3 regions of the Colwellia sp. E150_009 genome follow, and region 3 is predicted to be linked to each of the others. Evidence: predicted binding sites of a transcription regulator. Region 3 holds the regulator's gene; each other region holds the start of a gene.
What was found. The regulator LexA, encoded in region 3, represses DNA repair genes until DNA is damaged. The targets are predictions, from matches to a motif close to TACTGTATNNNNATACAGTA.
Positions count from the first base shown of each region.

Region 1: the regulator LexA is predicted to act here: its motif matches at 1,628-1,647, upstream of ACE1OF_RS16570 (DNA polymerase II).
Region 2: the regulator LexA is predicted to act here: its motif matches at 1,509-1,528, upstream of ACE1OF_RS06720 (DNA topoisomerase III).

Region 1 covers NZ_JBHFOM010000046.1:32,712-36,005, forward strand. The annotation lists gene ACE1OF_RS16570 (DNA polymerase II) at 1-1,574, opposite strand, end outside; gene dinG (ATP-dependent DNA helicase DinG) at 1,686-3,294, shown strand, end outside.
Region 2 covers NZ_JBHFOM010000010.1:47,258-50,551, reverse strand. The annotation lists gene ACE1OF_RS06735 (beta-ketoacyl synthase) at 1-211, shown strand, start outside; gene ACE1OF_RS06730 (DUF2164 domain-containing protein) at 271-519, shown strand; gene ACE1OF_RS06725 (hypothetical protein) at 642-1,472, shown strand; gene ACE1OF_RS06720 (DNA topoisomerase III) at 1,573-3,294, shown strand, end outside.
Region 3 covers NZ_JBHFOM010000026.1:38,282-41,575, reverse strand. The annotation lists gene coxB (cytochrome c oxidase subunit II) at 1-536, opposite strand, end outside; gene lexA (transcriptional repressor LexA) at 1,358-1,984, opposite strand; gene ACE1OF_RS12370 (hypothetical protein) at 2,198-2,560, shown strand; gene ACE1OF_RS12365 (hypothetical protein) at 2,740-3,069, shown strand; gene ACE1OF_RS12360 (phosphoethanolamine transferase) at 3,250-3,294, shown strand, end outside.

The DNA of each region.
Region 1 (3,294 bases), on a different contig from region 3:
CCAGTTGATCCTAAAACGCCATAAAAACTATTCATAATAATTTTTATGGCTTGTGACAAAGCAGCATTTTTTTGCAACTTAGCTTTATCACGTTCGGACCAAAGCGAAGTGATAATATCAGGTAAAAAATGTTTAGTGCGTGAAAAGTATGCTCCATCAAACCCCTTTATTACTTGTTTATTAACTTGCTTATTTTCAATAAGTCCTTCAATTAACCCCATAGGATCTATTTTAAACGTGCGAATAATACTAGGATAAAGTGATTTAAAATCAAGCACTAAAACATTGTCATATAAGCCTGGAATAGAGTCCATTACATAGCCACCTGGCGAAATTAGATCTGAAACACCGTCCCCCATATTTGGCGCAACGTAACCACTACGATGCAACTTAGGTAAATAAAGGTTGGTAAACGCCGCTACCGACCCACCGATTCTGTCGATTGCAAGCCCAGTTAATTGAGCGCGAAGCTGGGCAAACTCTAACAGTTGTGTTTTTTCAAAAATGAGCCACACCAAACGACAATCTTCAAGGTTATAAGCCGCTAAAGCCTGCTTGTTATGCAAAAAATTATCCGTGATTTCATCCACTCTATTATCAACATCATCAACCTTCTTTCCTATTCCCAATAATGTATTCGCTACATTATCAAGCGAAAAACTTGGAAAACTATACGTAGCCGTTCTCAGTAAATCTATTCCGTCGAGCACAACACGCCCAGCTATTTCAATAAACTGTTGATCCGTATTATTGCTATTAGTACGCCAACGTGGCGCGGTAGCATCGCGTCCTATAGCAAATTTAACCTTGTGCAGATCACAACGTTTCTGTAATAAATTAAAATCAAAGTTAATAACATTCCAACCAATCAATATATCCGCATCAATAATAGTAATTTGGTTTATCAGTTCAATTAACAACTGTTTTTCATTTTCAACCCAAACGATATAAGGCGCAGCATCTGGTTCAGGTTTACCTATCATTAATACGCAAGTTAATTCACTGGCAATATTTTTATTAGAAGCTGTTTCAAGGTAGTTTTCTCTATACGTATTATTTGCATAAAGTCCAATAGAATATAGCTCTCCTGCCATTGAACACTCAATATCTAGCGATAACATGGTCAAATGAATTGATAACATGTCTTTTGATTTTTTGCACTTCACTTGAGGAGTACAAATAAAATCTATATCTGCGGTAATAAACCGCTCCATTAAATACCGATCATCAGGACGTATATCATCTTCATAACATTTAATTTGTTTTGCTTTCAAACATTCTCTAGCCCGATAAAATTGTGCTAAATTAGCAAAGTAAAAGCCATGCACAGGGGTTTGCGTAAACGTTTGTAAAGCCAAATTTTGTTGCTTAATCAACTTAATATCATGTTGTTTTAAAAGATCAATAGCATAATTAATGTGTGTTTCTTCTATAAAAAAAACGGCTAGTTCATTATCAATCACCAACTTTTGCGCACCAGTATGTGTTTTTAACCATAACGTGATCTGCAAAGCATTACCTTTGTCTTGTACGTGACGACTTAATAAAAAACCACTTTGAATATGTTGCGACAATTTAATTGACCTTTTATGAAACAATATAAAAATATTAAGAAGAAATAACAAAAAGCTGTTATTATATACAGCACTATATCTTATTTATCTGTTTTATGGAAACCGCGCTAAATGCTAACAGACAAGTTAAAACAACTAATTCGTCAATCTTATAAAGCTATTGGTGAAAATTTAAGCCATTTTAATCCCAGACAACAGCAAACCTTTCTTATTGCTGAAATAGCAAAAACTTTAGCCGGTGAATACAATAAAGACCGAAAAATTATAACAATAGAAGCTGGCACTGGTACGGGTAAATCACTTGCTTATAGCTTAGGTGCAATTCCACTGGCACTAACACGTAACAAAAAAGTATGTATTTCCACTGCCACCGTCGCATTACAAGAACAATTAGTAGATAAAGACTTACCTTTTTTGAAAAAACACGCGGGGCTAAAATTTGATTTTGCTTTAGTTAAAGGCCGTCAACGTTATGTTTGCCGTCAAAAACTCACGCAAGCTGTTGCCACTGACTCGCCCCAAGCAGGCTTTACCTTTGCTGAAAAACCCAAAGCCAGTGATATTCGTACCTTAAATGCTATGCATAAGGCATTAACCGACGGCTCATGGCATGGCGATATTGATTCATGGAAAACCCCTATTGCACATCATATTTGGTCCCAAGTACAAAGTGATAAACACAGCTGTTTGAAAACCTTATCTGAACACCAACATTGCCCGTTTCATAAAGCACGTGAAACCATGGAGCAAGCACACGTATTAGTGGTAAATCATAGTTTATTATTGGCTGATCTTGAATTAGGCGGTGGAAGAATATTGTCAGCGCCCGATGAAACTTTTTATATTATTGATGAAGCCCATCATTTACCTAAAGTAACCCGTGATCACTCAAGTGCTAATATCACCTTACGTGGCGCAATTGAATGGTTAACAAAACTAAGGGAAACTGGCGATAAAATGGCTAAGCTAATCAAATCACAACGCGCCATTTCGCCAGCACTTAAACTCAGTGATGATTGTCAAGATTTACTCATAGAAATGCAAAAAGTCCTCACCTTTGTTGACAATAACGCCTCAATATATTTTGCAGAAAACGGCACTGAGAATAATAGCAATTTCAATCAAAAAGATGAGCAAGTTTACCGATTTGACAATGGTATTATTCCTAAAACATTAAAGAATTGGGCGGAAGATTGTAATGAGCTCAGTAAAAAATCATTGAGCCATTTAAATAAACTCTACAATGCCTTAATTGAAGCGGTTAAAGATGGCGATTGTAAAATGTATCTTGCCGAACCTGTATTGAGCGAAGCAGGTTTTATGTTGCAACGACTGGAAAATTTACAAGCGCTTTGGCATATGTACGCCAAAACCGACAGTGACAAAGCGGCACCTATGGCAAGATGGATTCAAAAACACTCCCCAATAAAAGCTAATGCCCGCCAAGACTATTTACTATGCGCCTCACCAATAGAAGTAGGTTTTACCTTAGAAGATAAATTATGGAGCCAATGTGAAGGTGCTGTATTATGCTCTGCAACCTTACTTGCTTTAAATTCGTTTGATCATTTTCGTTTTCAAGCTGGCTTAAAAAATAATGACGGAAGCCAATATCAACAAGTTACTTCACCGTTCGATTATCAAAACAACGCGCAGCTTGTGGTTGCCAATATGATTAACGAACCTAGTGCCTTGAAGTTTACCGATGAGCTTATTGAAA
Region 2 (3,294 bases), on a different contig from region 3:
TGAATACCAAGAAAAACTATCATTGGTTGAGCAAGCGCAAAACGTTTATCGTCAACGTGCTAACCAAGGTGAGTTTGATCTTATTTATAAATTTGGTGAAGGCTTACTAGATGAAAATATGATTGAAATTAATAATGACAGTTTACGTTTTGCTGAATTTAAACATAAGATTGTTTTACCTACTGAAAATCCCTTTGCTGATATGGTTTAATCAAATAACCAATGTGTGATTTTCTTGATGGAAAATAACTTAATCAACTTGGTATATGTATGTCTAAAATTGAATTTTCTAAAGAGCAACGTGAGAGTATGGTTTACAAATTACAAACCTACTTCAACAGAGAATTAGAGCAAGAACTTGAGCAGTTTGACGCAGAGTTTCTGCTCGATTTCTTTGCTGAGCAGATTGGTGCCTATTTTTATAACCGCGGACTTCACGATGCTCGTGCAATTTTTGAGTCGAGAATAGAATCTATAGACGATGAAATTTATGCCAACGAAAAAGAAATTTTGAATTAGTTCCATATTCTTATTTATTCTACTATCTGGTGTAACATGCATTTAGTTCTTATAAGACATTGAACTTATTGTTTTTAGTTGTGTCTATTGTGCATGAACATTAAAAGGAAGAGACAAGGTTTGTGCCAGCGGTATTAGTAATAAAAGGAAATGTTATTGACCAGCCAACACTAGCGTTGGCTAAGAAAGGTAATTTTTCGATGAAAAAGCATTTTTTGTTTTTCTCGATATTAATACACTTTTTTCTTGCTTTGTTACTGTTTTTAATTGCTGAATCAGAAAAGCCTAAACCTAATAACGTCACCACCAAAACAATTAAAAGTTACTTATATAAAGCACCATCTAAGCCCGTGAGTGTTGTTCCTATCACGGTAAAAAAAATACCTAAAACAGTAGAGAAATTACCTAATAAAATTGAAGCTAGCCCCCAAAAAAATGAAGATGTGACGGTAAAAACTAATGTTACTTTACAAAATCAATCAGAAAACCATCAACAAAAACAGTTACCTGTTGTTAAGCAAGAAAAACATAGCTTATCATCGAATATAAAAAAGAAAAACACTATGAATACCCCTAGCAAAGCAGGGTTTTCAAGTTTCAAACAATTAGAAAGTTTACGAAAGTCGATTAAAGAAAAGGTGATGGCAGAAGGCGTAGCAGCACATCAAAAATTTAGATCACCTTCAATTATGCATGGTGCTCAAATGCCAGTTACACGTTCGAATCAGCCATTAACTTTGGAAGAAGTCCACGAAAAAAACACCCTGAAAATGTCAGACAATATATCAATAACTAAACATGATAACGGCACCTGTATAATAGAGAGGGAACAATTTTTAGGTAGCCCCGTAGAAGGTTCTACATCAGCTTTTGCTTGTGGGGAAAGTAAATTTGATAAAAGCTTTCGTGAACATATGCGAAAAGTACAAAATAAAATAATGCCTAAAAGGTAGCTAACGCTATACAGTGGTTTTGATAAAAGCAAAAAATACTGTACATAAAAACAGTTTTTGCGCTATATTATAAATTATCATTTAATAGAACACTTTTTGATTGAAATTATATATTGCAGAAAAGCCCAGTTTAGGTCGAGCCATTGCCGCAGCATTACCTAAACCTCATAAAAACCATAAAACTCACATTGAAGTTGCTAATGGTGACGTGGTTAGTTGGTGTGTAGGGCATATTTTAGCGCAGGCTGATCCTCAAGATTATGATGAACGCTTTAAAAAGTGGTCTATGGAAACTTTGCCTATGTTACCTCAGCAATGGAAGTTGATACCTATTGCTCGTACTCGTGCTCAGCTAACGGCGTTGCGTCATCTTGTTAAACAAGCTGATATCATTATCCATGCGGGTGATCCAGACCGTGAAGGTCAATTGTTAGTTGATGAGGTTATTGATTATTTTAATGTTTCTACTGCTAAAAAGGCCGCAGTGAAACGGTTGCTGATTAGTGATTTGAATTTACCTGCAGTTAAACGTTCTCTAAACTCACTTAAAAATAATCAAGATTTTATGCCCTTGTCAATCTCTGCATTGGCACGTTCAAGAGCTGATTGGCTGTATGGGCTCAATTTAACGCGAGCATACACCTTACAAGGACAAAAACAAGGCTATAACAGTGTATTGTCAGTAGGACGAGTACAAACACCACTATTGGGTTTAGTGGTAAGACGCGAACAAGCGATAGCTAATTTTGTATCGAAACCGTTTTATCAGGTGCTAGCTCATTTAAGTCTTAGTCAAAACCAAATTAATGACAACGAGTGCTTTACTGCTAAATGGCAGCCTAGTGATTCTTGCCAGCCATATTGTGATGAAGAAGGGCGTGTTTTGGTTAAAGCCTTAGCTGAAAACGTGGTGGGCAGAATTAAAGACCAACCTGCTATTGTAGAAGATATTAGTATTGAGCAAAAACAGCAAAATCAGCCTTTGGCATTTAACTTATCTAGCTTACAAATTTCAGCTGCTAAGCAATTTTCAATGAATGCTAAATTAGTACTTGATGTATGTCAGGCTCTTTATGAAAAACATAAGCTGATTACTTATCCTCGGTCAGATTGCCGTCATTTACCTAAAGAGCAATTGAAGCAAGCCCCCGCCATTATAAGTATGTTAGCAGGCACTAAGTTACCCTGTAATGAACAAGCAAAAAATGCTGATCCGTCTATTCGGAGTTACGTTTGGAATGATAAAAAAATCACGGCTCATCATGCGATTATTCCCACTGAAAAATCGCCTAATAATATTAATTTAAATCCATTTGAAAAGAATATCTACTTGCTGATAACTCGTCAATATCTAGCGCAGTTTTATCCTGTTTATAAATATCAACAAACCAAATTAACGGTAAAGATTGCAGGAGGATTATTCACCACAAATGCTAAGGTTGAACAACAAAAAGGTTGGAAGGTACTTTTTCCTAGCAATGATAAAGCAGCGCTACAAGAGAATAAGCAACTGCCAATTTTAGAAAAAGGGCAACATTTACATTGTTTGCAAGGGGAGTTAATTGAAAAACATACATCACCACCCGAATCATTTACTGATGCAACATTGTTAGCCGCTATGACGGGAATTGCACGTTTTGTTAGTGATGAAAACATAAGAAAAGTGTTAAGAGATACCGATGGATTGGGTACAGATGCAACTCGTGCTGGTATTATCGATTTACTTTTTAAGCGTAATTTTTTACAGCGACAAGGAAAAAAAATAGTTGCTACCGATATTGGCGTTGCACTCATTAATGCCTTACCTGTAAAAGCAACACTG
Region 3 (3,294 bases):
TCAACTTCTAACAGGTAATCTTTCCCTTTAAGTACACCGTTACCATCAAAACTACCATTATGATTTTCATATTGTTCCCGAGGAGTTGATAGCACTGAATAGTACTCTATATTTTGATCAAAATATTTGTAATGCCATTTCCACTGTGAACCAGTAATTTGAATAGTAACATCGGAATTATCATTATTTTCCATGTCGATTAATGTGCTAGTTGCCGGAACAGCCATAGCGATGAGTATAATGACAGGAATTGCAGTCCAGAGTATTTCTACTGTTGTGCTTTCATGAAAATCAGCCGCTTTTGCACCTTTTGATTTGCGATGAAAGAACATTGACCAAAACATAGCACCAAATACGACAATACCAATGGCGGTACAAATGTACAGGGCTAGCATATGTAAACCGTATACTTCCCTACTAACCGCAGTTACTCCTTTGGTCAGATTTATCTGTGCCTCCGACCAAGCTGAACAAGAAAAAAAGCTTGTAAAAAAAAGCCCGATTCCCATCCACCAACATTGATTACTTTTACTCACTCAACCTCTCCTCTATCAATACCTATTCATTGAAAATAGCTTGGTTAGCATTTTCTTTAAAACAGGGTATAGAAAACAGAAAGCAGCAATGTACATCACAACTCATTGAACTGATTATCTGTTAATTTAGTTATTATTATTTTCTAATTAAGCGCTTATTAATTAGTAAAGCACATCATTTAAATTTTATTAAATTAACCGACGTAAATAGCCAACTCATCTATGGTGAATAGTTAAACATTCGGTATAGGCATAGAATCAACGTATTGACGTCTTTTTATACAGTTTTGCTAGTTATTTTTTGTTCAACCTCCCCTTAAGAATCGCTCAAAACTTGATCTAGGTCAAACAATTATTATGATAAAAGTCAAAAGGATGCCAGTTTTTCAACTAGAGTATTAACTCAAAAACAAGCCTACCTCTTGACAGATATAGGCTAGGGATATTCTACCTATAAATAAAATAAAAAAATGAATAAGAGGTACAACAACTAACTGGGATTATTAGGAGTTTAGTAGAAGAAAATTGAGAAAGAGCGCATAAAAAGAGATAAACCGAGAATACAAAAACGCATTATCGCTAAAAAATTTAGCGATAATTCATATAATCAATATATAGATTAAGCAGATGAATAATATCAGTTTCATTAATTAGGTGATCTACTTTATACGCAGAAAAAACAGCCAAATACAAGGCATTTATTTTAATAACTAGTTGTTCTAATTATTAAATATTAATAACGTCGTAGTTGGTTGTTTTAACCAGTAGAAATGATCACATAGTTAGTGAGATTGGTATAAAATCAGTTTTAGTGAAAAATACTACATCCAATTTCCATTACGAATAACACCAACAGCTAGCCCTTCAATATTAAATTCTTGACAGGTAAGATCTACTTTTATTGGTTCAAAACTTTCATTTTCAGCATGTAAATAAACAATATTACCATCACGTTTAAAACGCTTAACAGTGACATCATTCTCAACTCTTGCAACAATGACTTGACCATTTTGTACATCAGTCGTTTGATGCACCGCCAATAAATCGCCATCTAAAATGCCAATATCTTTCATGCTTTCACCATTTACCCGAAGTAAATAATCGGCGGCAGGATGAAACAAGTTCCCACTCATTTGGTAATGATCTTCAACATGCTCTTGAGCTAATATAGGTTCACCTGCTGCAACTCTACCAATAAGTGGTAGTCCTGCTTCTTCAATAAATTGCTCGGCTAACCGTATACCGCGGGAAGTCCCAGGTATCATTTCAATATACCCTTTTTTTGCTAAGGCTTTTAAGTGTTCTTCTGCAGCATTCGCTGATTTAAAGCCAAAAAAGTCTGCAATTTCAGCCCGCGTTGGGGGCATACCTGTTTCTTGAATATTTTCTTTAATAAGATCAAAAATTTGTTGTTGGCGGCTCGTTAAAGGCTTTAATTCATTTATCATTGACATACGCTTTTCCTTTCTAGGCAAAGTCCTGTATTTATTTACAACTGTCAGTATATACAGCAACAAAATAAATGCAAGGCTTTAGTCATATACCCACACCACCTCATCAAGGTCTAAATTTAATAGAAATGACTAAAAAATATCTTTTATATCTTTGTTGTCTTATTCGTTATATCGTTAAGCATTACTAACATATAACGAGGAATAAATATGAATAAGAAACTTTCATTTATGGCTTTATCACTTACAGCATTATTAAGTTTAGGTGCTTGTAGTGATGATAAGCCCAAAACAACTGGTGAAAAAGTTGACGAGGCTATTTCAAAAACTAAAGATGTTGCTAAAGACCTTGGCGAAAAAGCCAAAGATGCGGGTGAACAGGCTAAAGAGGCTGCTATTGATGCTACCGAAAAAGCTAAAGAAATAGCAAGCGATGCGGGTGATAAGGTTAAAGAAGCAGCCAAAGGTGCTACCGAAAAAGCAAAACAGATGGCAACTGACGCTGGAGATGCAATTGAAGATGCCTGTGAAAAGGCTAAAGAAAAACTAGATGTAAAAGATACTGATTGCTAATTTTTAAAGTATAGATTATACCTACCGTAAGTAATAAAATTCCATCACTACAACACTATCTACTATAATAACCAATAGTAAGTAGTGTAGTGAAGGTGTTCAGAAAAACGGGGTTATTTCAGTAAAAACTCAGCAAATCTTAAGATAAGTTTGCTATGTTATTTACTTAATATATCAAAATGGAGAAGGTTGATCTTTCAACGCTAATTAATTCAACCATCGCCCTTGAAAATAAAGTGAACAGAGAAATAATTGTTCGTGTAAATGAACAATGCCCCGCAATTCATACTAATGAATTTGCATTAACAACCATACTGAAATATTTAATCAATAATGCTATTTTCTATAGCCCTAATTCAACCCCCATTATTATTTCTTCTGAACCTGAGTTAGCGCCTCTGCACATTAAAATAAGTATTGCTAACATCAGTAATATTGATTACTCAAAAGAAGATTTAAGTCTTTTTTTTGAGCCTTTAAAAACACTCCAACCTTACTCATCACACTAAACCCCAATAAAGCAAACAATTAAATCACATTCAGTTTAATTTCGACTGATAATCAGTTTTTCCTAAGCTTAACTTAAGCTTTCTTCTTTACTATATCTTCGTAGTCGTTATTCCACGTCTTGATGATCAGGGCTAATTGCAAGCTTACTACTCGTCAGGCAAATGTAGAAGGTTAATATAGTGAAAGCATTTATTTTATATTTTAAACACCGTTCTTTAACTACT